Linked DNA regions of Arthrobacter crystallopoietes. The protein of the gene in region 1 binds, or shares a complex with, the protein of each later gene. Links are inferred from orthologs where the notes say so. Each region holds a gene or a part of one and is shown on either strand. Other genes may lie near its edges.

What was found.
Region 2: the proteins of secA (region 1) and secY are in contact, whole or in part, in a crystal structure (PDB 3DIN), measured with the Thermotoga maritima proteins. The link is inferred for Arthrobacter crystallopoietes from one-to-one orthologs. Residues at the interface, in WP_004082002.1 of Thermotoga maritima: Glu261, Ala262, Arg263, Lys300, Ala301, Arg302, Thr303, Ile304, Ile305, Leu323, Tyr324, Asp325, Pro326, Val329, Ser330, Tyr333, Ile336, Lys340, Phe345, Val349, Glu363, Phe364, Tyr374, Ser375, Gly376, Gly377, Glu393, Ile395, Thr482, Ser483; in WP_004081795.1 of Thermotoga maritima: Glu108, Gly109, Glu110, Glu111, Ala236, Glu237, Arg238, Arg239, Ile240, Thr241, Ile242, Gln243, Tyr244, Ala245, Arg246, Arg247, Val248, Thr249, Gly250, Arg251, Arg252, Val253, Tyr254, Gly256, Ala257, Ser258, Thr259, Tyr260, Leu261, Pro262.

What each region holds. Positions count from the first base shown.
Region 1 is NZ_CP018863.1:48,323-60,388, reverse strand. Bases 4,598-7,918 are described here. They hold secA (preprotein translocase subunit SecA), read left to right. Parts: upstream 4,598-4,976; coding sequence 4,977-7,718; downstream 7,719-7,918. Other genes in these bases: AC20117_RS23175 (Rv3235 family protein), read right to left, coding at 7,737-7,918; AC20117_RS00270 (winged helix-turn-helix domain-containing protein), read left to right, coding at 4,598-4,932. Also shown: MtrAB system histidine kinase MtrB, read left to right, coding at 1-7; AC20117_RS00285 (LpqB family beta-propeller domain-containing protein), read left to right, coding at 1-1,718; AC20117_RS00280 (ComF family protein), read left to right, coding at 1,834-2,646; hpf (ribosome hibernation-promoting factor, HPF/YfiA family), read left to right, coding at 2,895-3,620; more of AC20117_RS00270, read left to right, coding at 3,661-4,597; more of AC20117_RS23175, read right to left, coding at 7,919-8,351; AC20117_RS00255 (LysM peptidoglycan-binding domain-containing protein), read right to left, coding at 8,390-9,124; AC20117_RS00250 (hypothetical protein), read left to right, coding at 9,280-9,846; AC20117_RS00245 (helix-turn-helix domain-containing protein), read right to left, coding at 9,906-10,124; AC20117_RS00240 (hypothetical protein), read left to right, coding at 10,503-11,039; AC20117_RS00235 (CpaE/TadZ family protein), read left to right, coding at 11,036-12,066. UniProt on the Escherichia coli protein: Required for protein export, interacts with the SecYEG preprotein conducting channel.
Region 2 is NZ_CP018863.1:306,153-317,720, reverse strand. The notes cover bases 2,500-5,322. They hold secY (preprotein translocase subunit SecY), read left to right. Parts: upstream 2,500-3,165; coding sequence 3,166-4,479; downstream 4,480-5,322. Other genes in these bases: map (type I methionyl aminopeptidase), read left to right, coding at 5,152-5,322; AC20117_RS01455 (adenylate kinase), read left to right, coding at 4,476-5,051; rplO (50S ribosomal protein L15), read left to right, coding at 2,512-2,967; rpmD (50S ribosomal protein L30), read left to right, coding at 2,500-2,509. In the rest of the region: rplE (50S ribosomal protein L5), read left to right, coding at 1-168; rpsH (30S ribosomal protein S8), read left to right, coding at 251-649; rplF (50S ribosomal protein L6), read left to right, coding at 668-1,204; rplR (50S ribosomal protein L18), read left to right, coding at 1,207-1,578; rpsE (30S ribosomal protein S5), read left to right, coding at 1,575-2,291; more of rpmD, read left to right, coding at 2,291-2,499; more of map, read left to right, coding at 5,323-5,979; AC20117_RS01445 (hypothetical protein), read left to right, coding at 6,318-7,130; AC20117_RS01440 (RNA polymerase sigma factor), read left to right, coding at 7,131-7,727; AC20117_RS01435 (hypothetical protein), read left to right, coding at 7,730-8,326; AC20117_RS01430 (multidrug effflux MFS transporter), read right to left, coding at 8,333-9,598; AC20117_RS01425 (MarR family winged helix-turn-helix transcriptional regulator), read left to right, coding at 9,689-10,156; AC20117_RS01420 (phosphotransferase), read left to right, coding at 10,182-10,988; AC20117_RS01415 (P1 family peptidase), read left to right, coding at 10,998-11,568. UniProt on the Escherichia coli protein: The central subunit of the protein translocation channel SecYEG. Consists of two halves formed by TMs 1-5 and 6-10.

The DNA.
Region 1 (12,066 bases):
TGGGTGAGCGCAAAGGCGGGCCTGGTGCACTGCTGCGCGCCGCCGTCGTACTTCTTGCCGCTTTGGTCATGCTCAGCGCCTGCTCCTCGATTCCCATGTCGGGACCGGTAGGAACCAGCCAGGGCGAAGAGCCCCAGACCCAGGCGGCCGAGTACACGTTCACTCCGCCGGGACCTGTCCCCGGTGCGGACCCTAAGGCCATAGTCGACGGCTTCCTGCTCGCGGGAACCGCGGCCCAGGACGATTACCGCACGGCGCGTGAATTCCTGGCACCGTCGCTGGCGGGCGAATGGCAGCCGGTGGAGCGCACGGTTGTCTACCGGAATTCGGTGAACATCGTGGGCTCTCCTACGGACACCGAATTCGTGGTGCAGCTCGAAGTCGCCTCGGTCATCGACGAACACGGGATTCGCGAGCCCGCGGAGGAAGGCGCCACGGAGTCGGTGCCGGTGGTGCTGACCGAAGTGGACGGCCAATGGCGGATCTCCGAGATCCCGGACGGCACCATGGTCTCCAATGTCGACTTCCAGACGCTGTTCTCCGCCTATAACCTCTACTTCTACGACGCCACGTACACCTATGCGGTCCCCGATGTGCGCTGGTACGCCAGCCGTCAGGGGGTATCGGCGGCGATTGTCTCCTCGCTCCTGGAAGGGCCTGCCCCGTATCTCAGCGGTGCGGTGATCAGTGCCTTCCCGGAAGGGTCCACGCTGGTCAGGCGCTCGGTGCCGGTGGAAAGCGGGGCGGCCACGGTTGACCTGTCGGCCGAAGTCCTGACCGGCACCACGTTCCTGCGCCGACAGCAGATGCAGCAGCAGCTGGAGCTGACACTGGGCGGGCTGAACACGGTCAGCACGGTGCACATGACCGTGGACCAGCGCGAGGTTGACCTGGGGCCGTCCCCGGATCCTGCCTTCCAGGCCGCCGTGACCAATCCCGCGGTCGGCAGCCTCCAGATCGGGGTGCTGGACAACGAGCTGACGTTCTACGAAGGTTCGCGTCCGGTCGAACCGCAGAATCTGCCCGCTGTCTCGGACCTCAATCCGCGTGATCCGGCGATGTCCCTTGACCAGGAGCACTTTGGGTTCCTGAACGCGGAGCGCAACCGGATGTACGTTATTGGCCCGGACAAGACAGCGCATCAGGCGGTTGCCGGAACACAGCTGACTGCCCCCAGTGTCGATCCGTTCGGCTGGACCTGGACTGCCGCCGGCGACCAGAGCGGAGCGGTTTACGCCATCGCCCCCGATGAGGCGCGGACGCGGGTCGACATCACCGCGCAATGGTTCTCGGAACGGACCATCGAGGAACTGAGGATCTCCCGGGAAGGGGCCCGCGCCCTGGTCATCGCCCGGGAAGGTGACGAATCGAAGGTCTACATTGCCGGCGTGGTCCGCGACCAGAACGGACAGCCGCGCAGTATCAGCACGCCGATCGAGCTGGATGCTTCCGTTCCCGCGGATTCAGGGGTGTGGGCCAACGAATCAACGGTGATCGTCATGCAGTCATCGGCCGACGAACCGGTGGAAACGGAAATATTAAGGCTCGACGGCGGTTCGCAGCGGATGGCGCCACTGACCGGAATGCTGGACATCAGTGCCGGCAACGGAGACCAGGACGTTTATGCCCAGACGGAGGAAGCGTTGTATATCCGGGTCGGCAACAGCTGGGCGCCCCAGCCGCCGCCCCTGGTGATCGATCCGTCTTTCCCGGGATAACGGGACACGCAGTCCGATAAGCACGAAAAGCTTGTACGTTCCGTAGAGTCGGCTCGTTGTCCACAAGCGGCTCACCGGCGTTGCCGGCCCGTCATGGGTGGGCGAGGGTGGAAGCATGTGGTTCCCCGCCGCCCTGTTTGATGCCCTGTACTTCCACTCCGCAGTGCAGCGGGTGCTGCGGTGGGCCGCGGAGTTCGGCCACCTTGTGCTGCCTACCGATTGCGTCAGCTGCGGGGCCGAGGACCACACACTGTGTCCGCCTTGCCGGAGCAGGCTGCGCAGGGCGACCGTACGGCCCTACCGTGCCGAGGACGGAGCCGAGTCGTTGCCCTTTGTCGGGACGGACCTGATCGAGGTTCTGCCGGTTATGGCTGCCGGCCGTTACCGGCATGAGCTTTCCCAGGCGATCCTGGCCTACAAAAACCAAGGCCGGACGGACCTTTTGCACGCGCTGGCCCCTGCGCTCGCAGCCGCTGTCCACGCCGCGGCGCACATCGACGGCGGCCGTCCAGGGGTTTTTCTGGTTCCGGTACCCTCCCGCGCCAGTTCGCGCAGAAGGCGTGGCTACGAACCGCTGGACTTACTGCTGCGCCGGCTGGAACGGCAGAAACTCCTGCCGGCTGAAGTGTCCGTGCTGCGCGCGGCCTGTGTCCGGCCCGGTATGGCCGGCATGGTGAAAGGTATCCTTCCGGCAGCTTCGCAGAAGTCGCTGGGCAAATCCGGCCGACGCAGCAACGTCGCCTCATCGATGAGGATCAAGCAGCGCTACACCGCGTCCCTGCAGAACCGGCACTGCATTCTGGTCGATGACGTGCTCACCACCGGAGCAACCCTGGCCGAGTTGACGAGAGTCCTGCGCGAGGCGGGCGCAGTGGTCGATGCAGGCGTGGTTGTGGCGGCGACATCCGCGCCCTCCGGAACGGCCTGAAGCATCGCGACACAAACCGGAATCAGCCGCAGGCTTAATGGCGCGGATCCGCGTAATTACAGGGCAAGAGCCAACAATCTGCGGCCTTTTGGGAAAATTCCGCGGGGGAGGGGGTGAATAAAGGATGACGTTGCCTTAACGTGAAGTATGGGCTCCGCAAAAAGGGACGAGGGCCCGTCTTCAGCGACTGGGAGGAGAAATTTTCTTCAGTCGCTGTTGTGTCATCTAAAGCAGTTATGGAGGGCACCATGGAATTCAATATCAACGGCCGCAACCTCTCGGTCTCCGACCGGTTCCGGGAATACGCCGAAGAGAAGATCTCCAAAATAGAGCAGCTGGGCGACAAGGTTCAGCGGCTGGATGCCAAGATTACGAAGGAAATCAACGCTCGTCAGGCGGACAGCTCCATGACCGTCGAGCTCACAGTACTCGGCCGTGGCCCCGTTGTCCGTGCGGAAGCCACCGCAGCTGACAAATTTGCCGCCTTCGATCTGGCCTACGGCAAGCTCATGGAACGCCTTCGCCGGGCCCGTGACCGCCGCAAGGTCCACCATGGACGCCACAACCCCAAGGGCGTCCATGAAGCTACCGCGTCGCTCGAACCTGCAAGCACCACCAAGCCGCTGCATGTCGAGACATCGGAGGCCAGCCTGAACGGCTCCACTCCGTCAGCGCAAACAACGGACGAATATGAAATAGAGAATGACATTCCGGCCGGCGATTCGCCGGTCCTGATCCGCCGGAAGGTCTTTCCGGCTCCGCCGATGACGCTCGACGATGCTGTCGACAACATGGAACTCGTCGGACACGACTTTTACTTGTTCATCGATTCGGCAACGAACTCCCCGAGTGTGGTCTACCGGCGCCGCGGCTGGACCTATGGAGTGATTTCACTGGATGCCGATTGTAAAGAGGAATCCACCGCGAAGGAAGAGCTTCTGGCGTACCGCGCAGCAGAAGGAGCAAACGCTTAGAACCTAAAGGCAAGCGCAATCCGGTGCCTAGGATAGGTGGATGTCTGCACCCCTAAGTCTCCGCCAGGCCCGGCGCATCGCGCTCGCTGCACAGTCCCTACACAGGGAGCGGCCCACCGGTCTTGTTTCGGCAAGAGCGGTGGGCCGTACCTTTGACCGGCTGCAACTGCTGCAGATCGATTCGGTGAACGTGCTGACCCGGGCCCATTACCTGCCGTTGTTTTCCCGTCTGGGTAATTACGACGTCGAAATCCTGCATCGCTTTGCCGGCAAGGCTCCGAGACGCATGGTTGAGTACTGGGCACACGAAGCCAGCTACATCCGGCCGGACCACTTCAACGACCTGCGCGTGTGGCAGAAAAGAAAATGGGTGGGCGCGTCTGCGATGGACCCGGATACCCGGGATGACCTGTCGGCGCGGATCATGCAGGCTCTCGCTTCGTCGCGTCCCCTGAGCGCCCGGGCCGTTGCCGAACGGATTGGTCATGCCGAAATCCGCTCCACAACCCAGTGGGGGTGGAACTGGAACGCGGCCAAACGCGTGCTTGAAGACCTGTTTGAACGCGGCGACATCAGCGCTGCTGGCCGGAACGCCCAGTTCGAGCGGCTCTATGCATTGACCGGGAAAGTGATGCCCAAGGGCGTCGATCCCTCCTTGCGACCGGAGAAACACGACGCGATGGTTCGGTTGATAGATGCCGCCGCAACAGCCCATGGCATTGGTACGCTCAAATGTTTCGCGGACTATTTCCGGATTCCGCTTCAGCCGGCTGCGGCGGCCCTGCGGCAGCTCCTGGCCGAAGGCAGGGTGGAAGAAGTTTCTGTCGAGGGGTGGCAGGGACCGCACTATCTGCACACCGAGGCGCTCCGCCCTCGCGCGGCGAGAGGCCGCGCATTGCTCGGGCCTTTCGATTCGCTGGTCTTCGAGCGGCGCCGGCTGGAACGTCTATTCCACTTCCACTACCGCATCGAAATCTATACCCCTGCCGCGCAGCGGCGCTACGGGTACTACGTCCTGCCGTTCCTGCTGCGGGAGTCCTTGTGTGCCAGGGTGGACCTCAAGGCGGACCGCTCAGCCGGCCTGCTCCTGGTCAAGGGCGCCTTCAGCGAGGCCGATGCACCTGCGGACACCGCTGTCGAACTTGCCGCCGAACTGGAGCTGATGTCGCGCTGGCTCGGTCTGGAGGGCGTCCGGGTCGAGGACCGCGGGGACTTGGCCGGGCCGCTTAAAAATCTGCTGGCAGGGCACCGCCGAAGTTCGCTTGTCCGCCCTGCGGGAACCAAAGCAGAGGTTGATACGTCTCTCCCGTAGACTGATGAAGCCAGAATTCTGTGCAAACGACTGGGAGCAATGTAGTGCCATCGATTCTCGAGCGAGTCCTAAGAACCGGCGACAAAAAGACGCTGAAGAGGCTTCGCAACTATGCTGACGCGATCAACATTCTCGAAGAGGACTTCAAAGCCCTCTCGGATGCTGAGCTTCGCGGCGAGACTGACACTTTGAAACAGCGCTACCAGGACGGCGAGCATCTCGATGATCTCTTGCCCGAAGCGTTTGCCGCCGTTAGGGAAGCGTCCAGCCGTACATTGGGCCTGCGCCACTTCGATGTCCAGCTCATGGGCGGCGCTGCGCTTCATCTGGGCAATATCGCCGAGATGAAAACCGGTGAAGGCAAGACCTTGGTCGCGACAGCTCCTGCCTACCTGAATGCCTTGACCGGACAGGGCGTCCACGTCATCACGGTCAACGACTATCTGGCCGAATACCAGTCCGACCTGATGGGCCGTGTCTATCGCTTCCTCGGCCTGACCAGCGGCTGCATCCTGTCCAACCAGAACCCGTCTGTCCGCCGCGAACAGTACAACGCCGACATCACCTACGGAACCAACAACGAGTTCGGCTTCGACTACCTCCGCGACAACATGGCCTGGAGCAAGGACGAACTGGTTCAGCGCGGGCACCATTTCGCTGTCGTCGACGAAGTGGACTCGATCCTGATCGACGAGGCGCGTACCCCTCTGATCATTTCCGGGCAGGCGTCGGGTGACGTGAACCGCTGGTACACGGAGTTCGCCCGCGTGGTGAAGCGACTGAACGTTGAGGACGACTACGAAGTCGATGAAAAGAAGCGCACAGTCGGCGTGCTGGAATCCGGCATCGAAAAGGTCGAGGACTACCTCGGCATCGACAACCTCTACGAGTCGGCCAATACTCCGCTGATCGGATTCCTCAACAACGCCATCAAGGCCAAGGAACTGTTCAAGCGCGACAAGGACTACGTCATCCTCAACGGCGAAGTCCTCATTGTCGACGAACACACGGGCCGAATTCTCGCCGGCCGCCGCTATAACGAGGGTATGCACCAGGCCATTGAGGCCAAAGAGGGTGTGGAGATCAAGGCCGAGAACCAGACGATGGCCACGGTAACGCTGCAGAATTACTTCCGGCTTTACGAAAAGCTGTCGGGTATGACGGGTACGGCCGAAACCGAGGCCGCTGAATTCATGAGCACCTACAAGCTCGGCGTCGTTCCGATTCCTACCAACAAGCCGATGGCCCGCGTTGATCAAGCGGATCTGATCTACAAGAACGAACTGGCCAAGTTCGACGCCGTCGTCAAGGACATCGCTGAGCGCCATGAAAAAGGACAGCCGGTCCTGGTCGGTACCACCAGCGTCGAAAAGAGCGAGTACCTGTCCAAGCAGCTGGCGAAACAGGGGGTACGCCATGAGGTGCTGAACGCCAAGAACCATGCGCGTGAAGCTGCCATCGTTGCTCAGGCCGGGCGCAAGGGTGCGGTCACGGTAGCGACGAACATGGCCGGCCGCGGTACAGACATCATGCTTGGCGGCAACGCTGAGTTCAACGCGGTGGCCGAAATGGAGAAGCGCGGACTCGATCCCGCGGAAAACCCCGAAGAGTACGAAGCGGCCTGGCCTGCGGCGTTTGAAGCGGCGCAGAAGGCCGTGAAGGCAGAACATGACGAAGTAAAGGAGCTAGGCGGACTCTACGTGCTCGGTACCGAGCGCCACGAATCGCGCCGCATCGACAACCAGTTGCGGGGACGTTCCGGCCGCCAGGGCGATCCCGGTGAGTCGCGCTTCTACCTCTCGCTGACGGATGACCTCATGCGGCTGTTCAACTCAGGTGCAGCTGAACGCATTATGAACTCGTCCCGTATGCCTGATGACGTTGCGTTGGAATCCAAGATGGTCTCCAAGGCAATCGAAAATGCCCAGGGCCAGGTCGAGGGACGCAACGCCGAACAACGCAAGAACGTGTTGAAGTACGACGACGTGTTGAACCGCCAGCGCGAGGCGATCTACGGTGACAGGCGCCGGATTCTCGAAGGCGATGACCTGCATGAGAAGGTCGCTTTCTTCCTCGAAGACGTCATCACGGCCATGGTGGATGAGGCAACGCAGGAAGGTCACGGCGATGACTGGGACTACGAGCAGCTTTGGACGAACCTTAAGCAGCTGTACCCCATCCAATTGACCATCGACGAGGTCGTCGAGGAAGCTGGCGGCAAGTCCAAAATCACGGCGGAATTCCTCCGCGAAGAAATCGTATCGGATGCCAAGGTCGCATACGCTCAGCGTGAAGAGGCTCTCGGATCCGCAACCATGCGCGAGCTGGAGCGCCGGGTTGTGCTTTCCGTGATCGGCAGGAAGTGGCAGGAACACCTCTATGAGATGGACTATCTCAAGGAAGGAATCGGCCTGCGTGCGATGGCACAGCGCGATCCTCTGGTGGAATACCAGCGTGAGGGTTTCATCATGTTCCAGGCGATGATGGAAGCCATCCGCGAAGAGAGCATTGGGTATCTGTTCAACCTTGAAGTCAAGGTCAAAGAACCTGCTCCGACAGGTCTTCCCGGTGTAACGGATGGCCGCAGCGCAGTTCGGGCACCGGAGATAACCGCGGCAGGCCTGGAGGCACCTCAGCGGCCGGCGTCGCTGCAGTTCACGGCTCCCACCGTTACCGGCGAAGCAGTGACCCGGGTCGAGCGGCAGAACTCGGGCAAGCCTGGGAACCAGACTCAAGCTTCCGACGGCGGAAAGGCGGCAAAGGACGCCAAACGTCGCCGGAAGTAAACCGCTCCCGACCCGTTGTCACCCGATTTCCAATGCGGCGACTTTCCAGAGCCCGCGCCTGAATTCAAGGCGCAGCGCCACGGCGCGGACTCTGGACGCTTCAGCGATCACCAGCGATGCTTCATAGGCGCTGTCCGAGACCTGGCACACCCGGGAGGAACGGATGGTGGCACTGCGGTGGAGCCGCAGGACGGTTTGCCCGGCAGCAGCGCGGCGCTCCTGCCGTTCCCTGACCAGACCTGCACGCCGGGCGACTTTTTCATAGCAGACGGGATCAAGCCAGCGAGCCAGCTGCTGGACGGGGCGGGTGCCACCGATTGCTTCCATCGCGGCCTGCGCCACGGATCTCGCGGTAGCAGTTACCTGCCGCAGTTCCTGGGCATCCATCCCGCGGGTTTGCTCCCCTGCTGGCCCGCCCGGCGCCCGATCCCCTGCCTTGTCGGGGGTCTTTGAAGGAGTGCGTGGCTGCAGCCGGACAACTGGTGCGAAGTAATCCTCAGGATCCGGCGACCTGACCGGCCGGACCGTGAGTGGCCTGGGCGCTCCGCTGGCAGGCGCAAGCGCCTGTACCTCGGTTAGCTCCCGGTCCGCGTGTTCCGGCTTATCCTGTCGCAAGGGGGTGACGTTGTTCATGGCATGGCCTTTCCTCATCTGACGGTGCGATTGCGAGTTCAACGGTTTGCGGGGGCTTGAAGGACTTGTCCGGGCAGAAGTACGGCAGGGTCCGGTCCGATGACATCCTTGTTGGCGGAATACCATTTAGGCCAATGCGCCGCTATCTCCGTGTCTGTGGCACGCTTGCCCAGATCCTTGGCAGCGATATCCCACAGCGTGTCTCCAGCACCCACTGTGACGAAGATGCTTTCCTCGTCCGTCTGGCTAATCGGCCTGGCAATGAGACCCGGCGATGCCGGCGGTGCAGCAGGCTTCCACCAAGGGCTGACCGATTGGGATTCACCTGACGAGGCCAGGGCCAGGCTGAAGTATGGGGAAACCGAACTGCTCTGGAGCGACGCTGACTGGGATACGTTGTCCCTTCCGGATACTGGGGGCGCGGCATTGGCCACCACGGGTACGGCTAGGAGATTCAGACCGAAAACGGCAGTGGCGAGCCGTTTCATGAATGCGGGGCTACAGGCAAAGGACGCAGCCGCGAGCCTGGTATGTCCGGCACTCTGAAGCACCGCACCGACGACAGCGCAGACGATGCCAACCAGCCACCAACCGACAATCGCCAAGCCAACCAGAGCCGCGCTGGAAGCAAGCAATTCCGAATAAGTGTGCAAGAGCAGGGGACGCCATGTTCCCTCGTCGTTGATGCTGATGCGGCCTCCTGCCCACAGCAGTACGGCACCGCAGAGCGGAATCATCACGGTGATGACTGTGTCTGTTCCTATCTTCTTCATGTCACGCTCCACGCAGAGGATGTTCTATTTGATATTGTTTGATGCCGTTTGATGCAATTGAGGTTGTTTGACTCCTGATGATGGCATCAGCACGCGGCGGTGTAAACCCCTTGGCGCAGTTTGACCCTCTTTGATGCTGCTTCTAGGCTGGAGCAGTGCGATGGGACTCGTTGTTTGCGGATATGGAAGCGCAACTGCACGCCGCGGGCCAGCGGGGGCTTGAATCCGAAGCCAACGAGCTTGCGCGGATGAACCACGCCGAAACGTCGCTGGGGGACCGGTTGCGGGGGCAAATCGGTTCGGGGATCCGGCTGACAGTATCCGGAGGGCTGCAGTTCACTGGGGCCTTGGCACACGTCGGGTCCAGTTGGTTGGTCCTTAACGAACGAGCCAGAAGCGTTCTCGTGCCGCTACCGGCAATCCAGTTACTGGAAGGGCTAAGCCGTAGCTCGTCAGTTGAGAAGTCATCCGTGGCGAAGCGGCTCGGTATGGGCTCGGCGCTGCGCGCGCTGGCGCGGGACCGGGCCGACGTCGTACTTCACCTGGCATCCGGCTCGGCGGGCAGGACTGTCAATGGCATGATCGACCGCGTCGGCAGCGATTTTTTGGAGCTTGCGGCTGTTCCTTCAGGCGAGGCGCGGAGAGCCAGTAACGTGCGGACTGTGTATGCTGTCCCATTTACAGCGATTGGAGCCCTGGCCTCGGTCCGCGCAGGGGATTGAAACCCTGCCTGATTCGCAGCCCTCGATTCGGCTCCCGTTCAGCGCGAAGGCAGGAGTTCCTAGCTGGTCTTTCCTGATTTGGCCTCTTCGACCAGACGACGAGTCTCGGCGTACTTATCGTCGATGTACTGGTCCAGCATCAACTGTTCCACACGCCACTGGCCGCGGCCGCCAATCTGGATGGCCGGCAACTCACCGCTGCGCACTAGTGCGTAGGCCTGGGAAGATGATATCTGCAGTATTTCGGCGACATCAGTCAGAGTCAGAAAGCGAGGCATCAGGTCCTCCTCAACGGCAGTTCTTTGTGCAGGGGTCAAGTTCATTATGACATCGGTTGATGCAGTTTGACGCGATGCGGCTCTCGATGCTGTGGACTGATGCAAAATGAAACTTTGTTATCCACAATTCATGGCATCAGCAATCTGTAGGTTTGTTTTTCAAGCCGTCTCCATAAGAATGGTCGGAGCCCGCGATGTCAGCCGAATGTCTCAGCAGATCAGAGGATTTGTCTTCGGTGCATCTGCTATTCCAACAGGGGGAGTACCTTGAGCGCTGTTACCGACCTTGCTGCTCCCGCAGCGCGATTGAAGAAGCCATCGTGGAAGGACCCGCGGCTGCTCATCGGTATCCTGCTGGTTCTGGTTTCAGTTGCCTCCGTGACCGCGTTGCTGGGGAACGCGGATAAGACGGTTGAAATGTTCGCGGCGAGGGACGACATCAGTGTTGGCCAGCAAATAACCTCGGACGAACTCTCCATCGTGAACGTCAGACTAGGCGACGTCCAGAACACTTATCTCAGTGCGGAAACCGGCATTCCTGAAAATGCGGTCGCGACAACTTTCATACGCAAGGGAGAGCTCATCCCAGGGGCCAGCGTGGGTAAAGCCGACGCTTTGGACCGGAAGCCGGTTGCGCTGACCATCGACAGTGCGCTTCCCGAGGGTGCTGGCGCGGGGGCCAGGGTAGACGTTTGGGTCGCCATGCCTGACGGCCGAAACGGCTTCAGCCCACCCGAACGGCTGTTGGAAAGCGCCGAAATTTCCCAGCTTTCAGAGACAGGACCCGCGCTGGGATCGGCGCAAATAGAGCAACTGCATGTATTGGTCACAGATGAAAAAATGCCGGGCTTGCTTAATGCCCTGTCTAACGGCGCACGGATCAACGTGGTCCTGAACCCGGGCAGCGGTTCATGAGCGTCCCTGTTATTACATACGGCGATACGTTTACTGACTTCGTCGGCGGGCTGGAACGACTGCATGGTCCGGTTACGGTCGTACGCAGATGCAGTGCACTCGCTGAGCTGATTGCTGCGTGCCAGACCGGGCTCGCCCGAGCCGCAATCGTTGCCGGGGACACGTCCGAGCTAGGCATCGGTGTCCTGGAGCGGCTTCACACCTCACAGGTTGCCGTCGTCGTGCTCACGGATGATGAAGGGGAGCGCCGGCGATTCGATGCACTGGGAATTGCCCACGGACCGGTTTTGATGGAGCCTTTGCAACTGGCCGACCTGGTCACCGAAGCCGTCGCGAACCTTCCAGTTTCAGGCACCCAGATGGCGGCAGGTTATGCAGACCCGGCCCATGCCCTGATGCCGGTCGCGATCCCGGACGACCAACCTGCCGATCTGTCAGCCGGGGGTCAGGTAATCGCTGTCTGGGGACCAGCAGGTGCGCCCGGCCGAACGACCGTAGCGGTGAATCTGGCGGCAGAATATGCGGCAGCAGGCAAGACGACGATACTGATCGATGCCGACACCTATTCTGCGAGCGTAGCGGCGTTTCTCGGCCTGATGGACGAATCCGCCGCACTGGCCCAGGCCTGCAGACTGGCAGATCAGGGCATCCTGGATGGACCGGCCCTGGCGCGGGTAAGCGTCAAGGTAGCGGTACAGGGGGCGCACCTCCAAGTGCTGACAGGCATCACAAGGGCCGAGCGGTGGCCGGAACTGCGGCCTGGGGCCATGGCCACGGTAGTGGGTCTGGCCAGATCTCTCGCGGACTACACCATCATCGATTGCGGTTTCTGCCTCGAGGCCGACGAAGAACTCAGCTTTGACACGATGGCTCCACGCCGCAACGGCACGACCCTTCGTTGCCTCGAATTGGCGGATACTGTCTTTGCAGTCGGAGCTGCCGATGCCATTGGAGTCCCCCGGCTGGTCCGGGCGCTTGCAGAAATTGAACAGGCTGTTCCCAGCGCCGCGCCCCGTGTTGTCCTAAA
Region 2 (11,568 bases), 260 kb from region 1 along the record:
AACTACACCTTCGGTCTGACCGAACAGGCGATGTTCCACGAGATCGATCAGGACAAGATCGATCGCGTCCGCGGTATGGATATCACTGTAGTGACTACCGCAAAGACCGACGACGAGGGTCGTGCGCTGCTCAAGGCGCTTGGCTTCCCGTTCAAGACCGAAGATTAATTCAACTACGTAAAAGGTCCCGTTCCGCTGGTTGAGCCTGCCGGAACAAGGAAACCGTTACGAGGAAGGGCAAGAGCCCACAATGACTATGACAGATCCTGTCGCAGACATGCTGACTCGTCTGCGCAATGCAAACTCGGCTTACCACGAATCCGTGTCCATGCCGTACAGCAAACTCAAGGCACGCGTTGCCGACATCCTGAAGGAGCAAGGCTACATCGCCGGCTGGAAGGAAGAGGAAGCTGAGGTTGGCAAGAAGCTGACCATCGAACTGAAGTTCGGCCCGAGCCGCGAGCGTTCTATCGCCGGTATCCGCCGCATTTCCAAGCCCGGTCTCCGTGTTTACGCGAAGTCCACCAACCTGCCGCACGTGCTGGGTGGCCTGGGTATCGCAATCCTGTCCACCTCTTCCGGGCTGATGACTGATCGTCAGGCCGGCAAGAAGGGCGTGGGCGGCGAAGTCCTCGCTTACGTCTGGTAACGGAAAGGAAGAGATAAAATGTCACGTATTGGACGTCTCCCCATCACCGTTCCCGCCGGCGTAGAGGTTAAGGTCGACGGCAACGTTGTCTCCGTCAAGGGCACCAAGGGAGAACTGACCCACGCGGTTGCTTCCCCGATTCAGGTGGCCCTGGACGAGAGCACGCTGACCGTGTCCCGCCCGAACGACGAGCGCGAATCCCGGTCCCTCCACGGCCTGACCCGCACCCTGATCAACAACATGATCATCGGTGTGACCGAAGGCTACAAGAAGAACCTCGAGATCGTTGGAACCGGTTACCGCGTTCAGGCCAAGGGCTCGGACCTCGAGTTCGCCCTGGGCTACAGCCACCCGGTTGCCATCAAGGCCCCCGACGGCATCACCTTTGCAGTAGAGGGTCCGACCAAACTCTCTGTATCGGGAATCAACAAGCAGCAGGTCGGCGAGGTTGCTGCCAACATCCGCAAGCTGCGGAAGCCGGACCCCTACAAGGGCAAGGGCATCCGTTACGTAGGCGAGCAGATCCGCCGCAAGGTCGGAAAGGCTGGTAAGTAACCATGGCTCTCGGAATTAAGGGTAAGAGCAAGTCCGCTGCACGCGGCCGCCGCCACCTGCGCGTCCGTAAGCGCATCACCGGCAGCGCGGTCCGTCCGCGTCTGGTAGTCAACCGCTCCGCACGCCACGTATTCGTCCAGGTTGTCGATGACAGCAAGGGCATCACCGTGGCTTCGGCTTCCACCATGGAAGCCGATCTGCGCGGATTCGAAGGTGACAAGACCGCTAAGTCCAAGCGCGTTGGCGAGCTCGTAGCCGAGCGCGCCAAGGCTGCCGGCATCGAGGCCGTTGTCTTCGACCGTGGTGGTAACAAGTACCACGGCCGTGTCGCAGCTGTTGCCGAAGGCGCACGTGAAGGTGGGCTGGCACTGTGACCGCAGAGAATAACGAAAAGGATACTCAGGTGACTGAAGCAACTGAGACCACCGCTACCGCGGGTACCGCCGATAAAGCTGCTTCTTCCCAGGATGACCGCCGCGGCGGGCGTCGTGGAGAGCGTGGCGACCGCGGTGGCCGTGGCGAGCGTGGTGGCCGTGGTGGCCGCGACAACGCACGCGACGCCGAGAAGGACAAGTACCTCGAGCGCGTCGTCACCATCAACCGTGTTTCCAAGGTCGTCAAGGGTGGTCGTCGCTTCAGCTTCACCGCTCTGGTAGTTGTCGGCGACGGCAACGGCCTGGTCGGCGTTGGTTACGGCAAGGCGAAGGAAGTTCCCGCAGCTATCGCCAAGGGTGTTGAAGAAGCCAAGAAGTCCTTCTTCCGCGTCCCGATCATCGGCGGCACGGTGCCTCACCGTGTCCAGGGTGAGGCCGCTGCAGGCGTCGTCATGCTCCGTCCGGCCGCTGCCGGTACCGGTGTTATCGCCGGTGGGCCGGTCCGCGCCGTACTCGAGTGCGCCGGTGTCCACGATGTGCTCTCGAAGTCGCTCGGTTCGGCCAACGCGATCAACATTGTGCATGCCACGGTGGACGCACTGCGCCGTCTCGAAGAGCCTCAGGCAGTAGCAGCCCGTCGTGGCCTGCCGCTGGACGAGGTTGTTCCTCCGATCCTGCTCCGCGCAATGCAGCAGCAGAAGGCAGGTGCGTAATGATCCAGACGACTCGTAACAACTTGGTTGCGTCTGATGCACAGTTGGAAATCACCCAGATTAAGTCCGTCATTGGCGGCAAGCAGAATCAGCGCGACACGCTGCGTTCATTGGGCCTGAAGCGTATCGGACAGACTGTTGTCCGTAACGCCGATGCCGTGACCGTGGGCATGCTCAACACTGTTTCTCACCTGGTAAAGGTTGAGGAGGCGAAGTAGAGATGGCAGAAGAGAACAACACTCTGAAGGTCCACCACCTGCGTCCTGCCCCCGGTGCCAAGACCGCCAAGACCCGTGTTGGTCGTGGTGAAGGCTCCAAGGGTAAGACTGCAGGCCGTGGTACCAAGGGTACTAAGGCGCGCTACCAGGTCAAGGCAGGATTTGCGGGCGGCCAGCTGCCCCTGCACATGCGCCTGCCGAAGCTGCGTGGCTTCAAGAACCCGAACAAGGTGGAATTCCAGGTTGTGAACCTGGACAAGCTCAACGAGCTGTTCCCCGAGGGTGGCGAGGTCACCGTGGATAACCTGGTCGAAAAGGGCGCGGTTCGCAAGAACCAGCTCGTCAAGGTTCTGGGCACCGGCGACATCACCGTCAAGGTTGATGTGAAGGCTCACGCCTTCTCCGCCAGTGCTGCTGAGAAGATTGCCGCCGCCGGCGGTTCCGTCACGGAGCTGTAGCCAAACGGCTTCGGTAGTGATCTCTCACAACCAATGACTAAACTCTTGGTGGTCGGTGTATTCCGGCCACCAAGAGTTTCATTGGGTTAAAGGCAGTTTACTTTTTAGTCCGCGAGTTATTCCGGACGCGGCCGAGCAGATAGACTCGGTTCTTGTGCATCGCCGCTCGGCGGCATCAAAGACTTTTCAGGAGGACGCTTGCTCAGCGCAATTGGCCGGGTTTTCCGGACGCCGGACCTGCGGCGCAAGTTGTTGTTCACCCTCGGCATCATCACCATCTACCGCCTGGGTGCCTTCATCCCTGCCCCCGGTGTTGATTACGGAAACGTGCAGCAATGCTTGGCGCTCGGCAACACCAGCGGCGGGCTGTACCAGTTCGTCAACCTCTTCAGCGGTGGCGCCCTGCTGCAGGTGTCCATCTTTGCCTTGGGCATCATGCCGTACATTACGGCGAGCATCATCGTGCAGTTGCTGCGGGTGGTTATTCCCCGCTTCCAGGAGCTGCATCAGGAAGGCGCGCAGGGCCAGTCCAAGCTGACCCAGTACACCCGCTATCTGACCATTGCCCTCGGCCTGCTCAACGGCACCACGCTCGTCTCGCTGGCCCGCTCCGGCGCACTGCTGGGCGACTGCCCGGTGCCGATCATCCCGGACGACAGCTTGATAGTGATCGTGCTGCTCATCCTGACCCTGACGGCCGGTACCGGCCTGATCATGTGGATGGGCGAACTGGTCACCGAAAAGGGCGTCGGCAACGGCATGTCGCTGCTGATCTTCGTTTCTATCGCCGCCGGCTTCCCGAGCTCGCTGGGTGAAATCCTGCGCGCACAGGGCGTCAACATCTTCATCGGTGTGATCATCATCGGCCTGTTCACCGTGGCCGCTGTCATCTTCGTGGAGCAGTCGCAGCGCCGCATCCCGGTCCAGTATGCCAAGCGTATGATCGGCCGCCGCACACTCGGCGGCACTAGCACCTACATCCCGATCAAGGTGAACATGGCCGGTGTTATCCCAGTCATCTTCGCCTCGTCGATGCTCTACCTGCCCTCCCTGGTAGCCCAGTTCAACACCCCGACGGACGGCACCACTCCGCCGCCGGAATGGGTCAACTGGATCAACACCTTCCTGGTCAGCGGCGACCACCCGGTCTACATGGCCGTGTACTTCGGCCTGATCGTTTTCTTCACCTACTTCTATGTGGCCATCACCTTCAATCCCGAAGAGGTGGCGGACAACATGAAGAAGTACGGCGGTTTCATCCCGGGGATCCGGGCCGGCCGCCCCACCGAGGAATACCTCTCCTACGTGCTGTCCCGGATCACCCTTCCGGGCGCGCTTTACCTCGGCGTGATTTCTCTGATTCCGCTGATCGCCCTGGTGCTGATCAACGCGAACCAGAACTTCCCGTTTGGCGGCGTCTCGATCCTCATCATGGTTGGTGTTGGTCTGGAAACCGTGAAACAGATAAATGCCCAGCTACAGCAACTTCACTATGAAGGACTACTGCGATGACAAAGATGCTCATTATCGGCCCGCCCGGATCCGGCAAAGGAACCCAGGCATCACGTATCTCCGAGCGGCTGGGCATCGTCGCCATATCCACCGGTGATATCTTCCGCGCCAACGTCAAGGAAGAGACCCCGCTGGGCCTCGAGGCGAAGAAGTACATCGACAACGGCGACTTCGTTCCGGACAGCGTCACCAACAACATGGTGCGCGACCGCCTTTCCAAGGACGACGTCGAACCGGGTTTCCTCCTCGATGGCTACCCTCGCACCACGGCGCAGGTGGATGAGCTGGACAGCATCCTGGCCGAGAGCGAGGATCAGCTGGACGTTGTCCTGCAGCTGACCGCCGACGACGAGGAACTGGTCAAGCGCCTGCTGGGCCGCGCGCAGCAGGAAGGCCGCGCCGATGACAACGAAACCGTCATCCGGCACCGCCTGGACCTGTACCACGAGCAGACCGAGGCAGTCGTCTCCCGCTACGAGGAACGCGGCATCGTGACCAAGGTGGACGGACTGGGCGCCATCGACGATGTCACCAACCGCATTATGGAAGCGCTCAAGAGCGTCACCGCTTAGCCAACGGAGCTGCCGCTCCAACCTAAGCCCAGGCCCTGATCCATCGAAATCGTTGGACGGGGCCTGCGGCATATCACAGAACAGAAGGAAAACAGAAACCATGGCATTCGGCCAGCCCAGCATCGAGTACAAGACCAAGGACCAGATCCGCAAAATGCGCAAAGCGGGTCTGGTGGTCAGCCGCGCCCTCGACGCTGCCGTGGCCGCCGCCGTCGTTGGTGCCACCACCAGCGACGTGGACGCTGCCTTCGAAGCCGTGCTCAACGAGGCGGGCGCGAAGAGTAACTTCAAGGGCTACCACGGCTTCCCTGCCACCGTCTGCGTTTCCGTGAACGAGGAAGTGGTGCATGGCATCCCCGGCACGAAGGTGCTCCAGGACGGGGACATCCTCTCCATCGACGGCGGCTGCAGCATCGACGGCTGGCACGGCGACTCCGCGCGGGGAGTCATTGTGGGTACGGCCGATCCCGAAGACCAGCGGCTCTCCGACGTGACCGAGGAAGCCATGTGGCGGGGGATCGCTGCGCTGGCGAACGGCTCGCGCGTCGGCGACATCGGCAACGCCATCGATGACTACGTCAGCAGCGTTGAGGGCAAGCCGCTGGGCATCCTCGAGGACTACGTGGGCCACGGTATCGGTACTGCCATGCACCAGGCGCCGGACGTGCTGAACTACCGCACCAGCCACCGCGGCCCGAAGATCCGTTCGGGCCTGTGCCTGGCCATCGAACCGATGCTGGTCCGCGGCGACATCGAGACCAAAACCCTGGACGATGACTGGACCGTCGTGACCACCGACGGCTCGCGCTCGTGCCAGTGGGAACACACGGTCGCCGTGCACGACAAGGGCATCTGGGTCCTCACTGCCGAAGACGGCGGCGTAGCCAAGCTGGCGCCGCTGGGCGTCACGCCGGTTCCGCTGGACTGATCGGCCCTCATTTTCAAGCGGACGACGGCGGCTCTTGGCTTAACCTTTGAGCGTCACCTTCCGCCGGTCTCGCCCGGGATGAAAAAACTTTCATTCCAGGCGAGACCTTTTGCATCCCCGGCACATTTACTAAGTAGATGGCCCGCAAGGGACCTGACTCCGGCTGAGGAACGAACGGCTTCGGCCCGTCAGGATGCATTGCATGGAGAGAGGGTCATCGAGGGTATGGCCGCGGGGCGGTGGGAGCGAACGGCTCACCGCTCCGTTGGCCGCCACATCTTTCCTTCCGATCCACAGGGCTTTAGGAGCCCGGGAAGGGGCTCTTATATGGTGGAAACATGGGCCGCAAAGTACTGAAACAGCGCAAGCATGCCGTCTTCGCGGCAGTAATCACCGCAGGACTGATCGGAATAGGCGCCGTTCCGGCGGTCGCCGCCGCCAGCCCAGCGCCCTTTGGAACCTCGGAGACAACCTCGACTAAGGCGTCCACCGGCGCGCATTGTTGGTTCAACGCCGTTACTTCTGCGTCCGCATGCTACGAAACTGAGGCCGCCTTGGACACGGCACTGGAGCAGTTGGGTGTGGACCAGTTGGCCGGAACGGTCGAGCAAACCGTAACCGAGCAGTTGGCTGAACCGGCGTCAACCGCGCAGACGATTAAACCCGCCACAACCACGCAGACGATTGAGCCGGCCATGGCGACCCAGGTGGCTGAGCCCGCCATGGCCACGCAGCGAACCGTGGAACCGGCCGCGGCAACACCAATGACAGCGGAGCCCGCGATGGCAACGCCGGCAACAGCAGTGCCCGCGATGGCAACCCAGCCGACAGTTGAGCCGGCGCCCGTGACCGAAGAGGCGCCGTCGTCGTCGTTGGTTACAGCTGGCATTGTGTACGCGAACGCCGGGTACTCCGGGGCCTCGTACCGGATCCTGAACTACGGGGGCTGCTCCGCGGGCGGCTCGGCCTTCATCAATCTGGCCGACGTCGGCTGGAATGACCGGGTCACGTCCTTCCGCGGGTACAACGGCTGCAACGTGCGGCTGCACGAAGACCGCGACGGCGAAGGGGCTATCTATGGTGACTACCAGTTCTCGAGCTGGATCGGTGCTTTCAATGACGAGGCTTCGTCAGCCAGTTTCTTCGGCTAGATGGCAGTCGATGACGAGCCGGCGGCCGAGGGGCCGCCGGATGAGTCCGCGCTGCTCCGGCGCTGCGGACGCAGGGACGAAGACGCGTTCGGCGTGCTCTACGAGCGCCACGCTGATGGCGTGCTGCGGTACCTGGGCAGGATCACCGGCGACGTCGGAGCCGCGGAGGAGCTTGCGCAGGAAACCTTCTTCCTCATGTGGGAGAAGGCGAAGCGGGTCAAGTGCGTCAACGGCTCCGTGTTCCCATGGCTCTACACCACAGCTAAATATCTGGCGGCGAACCATCTGCGCAAGAAGGGCAACCAGCACATGCTGGACATCGACCGGATGGATATCGGGCGGGTGCTTGCCGAAGTCTCGACCGAAGAGAAGGTCATCGCGCAGGACACCCTCAACCGGGTCCACCGCGCGGTGTCGGCCATGCCCGAAGCCGACCAGCGGATCTTCCTGGTCCACTTCGTCGGCGGCCGCCCGCACGGCGACATTGCCAAGGAACTCGGCCTGACCAAGGCCGCCGTCAAGAACCGGGTGCTGCGTCTGCGCAACCGGCTGAAGAACCAGTTTTCGGACGTGCTCACAGCGGAAGAAGGTGAATAGGAATGGACGAACTCCAGCTCAGTAAAGCGCGCGTGCGCTCGGCGCTGAATGCCCGGATTACGCAGGACATCGCCCGCCACAAACGACGACGGCGGGTGGTCACCGCTGCGGTCGCCGTGCCGGTGCTGGCCGGTTCCGCCACTGCGGGCTTTGCCATTCTGAACCTCACGGACGACCAGAAGCGCTTCACCGCCATCTGCTACATGGGCTCCACGCCCGATGCCCCGCAACAGGAGGCGGGTTTCGCCAGCGGCGGCGAGATCGTGGGCACCAATCCGGACGGCAGCGTCATGGTGGATCTGTCCGGCGTCCCGCAGCGCATCGACCCGCAGGAACTCTGCGGCGCGCTCTGGCGGGAAGCACCGCTGCCGGAGCCGGGACAGTCATCGCCGGAAGAAGCGGCGCCGGGGGAGGGCCGGTCCCAGGAGGGACAGGACCAGCAGGCCCCGGGAAGCGAACCGCCGGCCATGGTGACCTGTATCCGGGATGACTGGCGCTACGCGGTTTTCGCGACGCCGGACGGGCTGCCCGCCAACGTCGAGCAGTTCTGCGAAGCCATCGACATGAAGCCCGGGACGATCGACGTCACGAAGCTCTGAGGGTGTTCAGCGAGTTGCCGCTTCGCTCATTTCGGGCCGCGCAGGCTCTGCTTCCCCGTCGATCGCCTCGGCGGAGCGGTTGCGGGTCAGCAGGAAGAAGCCCGCTGCGGAAATGAGCGCAGCCAACGCCATGGCGATCGCCATGGGCAGGGCATCGTGCTCGCCCGCCAGACCGACGAGTGGCGAAACCGCGCCGGCAAGGATGAACTGGAAAGCGCCGAGGAAGGCGGAGGCGGTGCCGGCGTGCTGCCGCGCTTCACCTAGGGCAAGGGCTGTGGCGTTGCCGTAGATGAACCCCAACGAGCCTTGGAAGACGAAGAGCAGCAGCAGGGTGGGGATCATCGCAACGCCGGTGAACACCACCGTCAGCAGGGCCAAGGTCGCAAGCACGAGAGCGATCACACCGCCGCCGAGCATCTTGCGGAAGTCCACGCGCCCGGCCAGCTTGGTAGCGATGATCGCGGAGATCATGATGGCCAGGGCATTAAGCCCGAAGACCAGCGAATACGTGGTTGTGGACAGGCCCAGAACATTCTGCAGGACAAATGGCGACGCCGAAATGTAGGCGAACATCGCACCGAAGGCGAAACAGAACGTGACCAGGTACCCAACGTAGTTCCGGTTGGAAAGCACGGTCCTGCCGCTGCGGAGCATGGCCTTGAGGCCGCCGCCCTGACGTCCGGACGCCGGGAGCGTTTCCTTGATGAAGCACAGCGCGGCGATGAACATCAGTGCAACCAGGAACGCCACTACCCAGAAGACACCACGCCAACCCAGGCCGGCGATGATGGCGCCGCCGAGCACCGGGGCCAGCACCGGGGCGATGCCAAGGATGATCATCATGACACCCAGCACCTTGGCGGCCTGGACCCCCTTGGCGGAGTCGGAGATGATGGCGCGGGCTAGCACTACGCCGGCGGCGCCGCTCAAGCCCTGGACGAAGCGCGCCGCGATGAGGAGTTCAACGTTGGGCGCAACGGCCGTTCCGATGCTGGCCAGCAGGCAGATGGCGGTGCCGATCAGCAGCGGCTTACGCCGTCCCGTCCCGTCGGACAAAGGACCGATGATGAGTTGGCCGAGTGCCAGCCCGATCAGAAACGTCGTGAGCGTCAGCTGGATGCTGGTGGCCGAGACACCCAGATCGATCGCCATCTGCGGGAAGGCGGGCAGGTACATGTCCGTGGCCAGCGGGCTCACCGCGGTCAGCAGGGCCAGAACCCCGATCACCGTGCCCGTCAGGCGGGTGGCATCGCGCGGGGGAGTTGAAGTCACAGCGGTTTCCTAACCAGGAAGAGAATGGGGGCTGCATTGAATCTAGTTATAACTTTATATATATGTCAAAATATGGACTAGGATGGGACTATGTCGTCGACCACAACCAGTGTTCCCTCCCACGAATTGGGATCGCTGCTGCACTCTCTGTCCTGGACCATCCACCGCATTCTTCCCTCGGCGGCCGGCCTTGATCCGCTGCCCACCTCCGAACTGGTGGTGCTCATGCGCATCCACGCGCAACCGGGTCTGACCGTTTCGGAGCTTGCCGTGCAACTGGGGTTGCGCCAGAGTAATGCCAGTGCCGCAGTGAAGGCGCTGGTTGGCCGCGGACTGGTGGAGCGGAAAACCAGCCCGTCGGACCGCAGGCTGGCCTTGCTCTATCCGACTGAAGTCGCGCAAAAGAACAAGAAGCTCATCGAGGAGGCGTGGTCCGGGTCCATCAGCACCGCCCTGCTGAAGCTTCCGGCCGAGCAGGTCCAAGCCATCGTCGCCGCGGCCGCGGCCCTCGCCGCTCTCGAGGAGGAGTTGCGGGCAGAACTCGCCGCCGCGCAATGACATGCGAGTTTATAAGGAGCATCCAATGAACGACGACGGCGGGCAGCAGTTGGGCGAGGGCGGCTGGACCGAGGTGGTCAAAATCGGGGACACAGTACGCCGGCCGGTCCGACCGTTCACCGCCACCGTCCAGCAGTATCTGGCGCACCTGCATGCCCAGGGCTTCGATGCCGCTCCGCTCCCGCTCGGCTACGACGACGCCGGACGGGAAGTCCTCTCCTACGTCTCGGGCGACATCCCGGTGGAGCCGTTACCCGCCGAAGTAGCGGGTCCGGAGGTGCTGGCCGCGCTGGCCAAGCTCGTCCGCCGGCTGCACGACGCCGCGCAGGGGTGGGTGCCGCCGGAAGGCGCGGTGTTCGGCAGCCTTCCCGGTATCCGTCCCTCAGGCGTTAAGCCACTGTTCGCCAAGCCTGAACTCGTCTCCCATCAGGACTACTGCCCGGGTAATGTCGTCTTCCGCAACGGCCTTCCGGCTGCCCTGGTCGACTTCGACCTCGCCAGGCCGACAACCCGGGTCGCCGACGTCGTCAACGCCCTCTATTGGTGGGCGCCGCTTCTGCACCCGTCAGACCGGGCCCCGGCCCTGGCTGACGCAGACATTCCGGCTCGGGTGCGGCTGTTCGCCGACACCTACGGAATGAACTCCGAGCAAAGAAGCAGTCTGGTCGATGTCGCCATCCGGCGCGGCCGCAACGCAGCGATCACTGCTAAAGCTGCCGCCGACGCCGACCCGGTCTTCCGGCGCTGGTGGGACGAGGGTGTGAAGGACCGGCTGCCCAGGGCCGAAGCCTGGCTCACCGACAACGCGGATCTGATCCGTACCGCCCTCTAGAGTGAAGGCATGACTTCCTCCATCACCGATGTCCCCGGAATCAAGGTCGGCCAGATCCAGCGGATCGGCGAGGGCTGGCTGTCCGGCGTGACCGTGGTGCTGCCGCCGCCGGGAACCATCGGTTCCGTGCACGTGGGCGGGGGAGGCCCGGCCACCCACGAAACCGACGCACTCGACCCGACCACGCTGGTCCCCACGGTGGACGCGGTGGTCCTCACCGGCGGCAGCGCCTTCGGGTTGATCACCGCCCACGGCGCACAGCGCTGGCTTGAGGAGCAGGACAGAGGCTTCCGCACAGACGCCGGCGTAGTTCCAATCGTGCCCGCGGCAGCAATCTTCGACCTCGGCCGCGGCGGCGATGCCAAGGCCCGGCCAACCGAGCAAATGGGGTACGACGCCGCTGCTGCTGCAGGTGCCTCTCCAGACTTTGCGCCGGTACAGCGGGGCAACGCGGGCGCCGGCGCCGGAGCTGCGCTGGATTACCAGCGCTATAAAGGGGGAGTGGGCAGTGCTTCGCTGCGGATGAGCGGGAGCAACACCGAGGTGGTCATCGGTGCAATCGCGGTAGTCAACGCCGCTG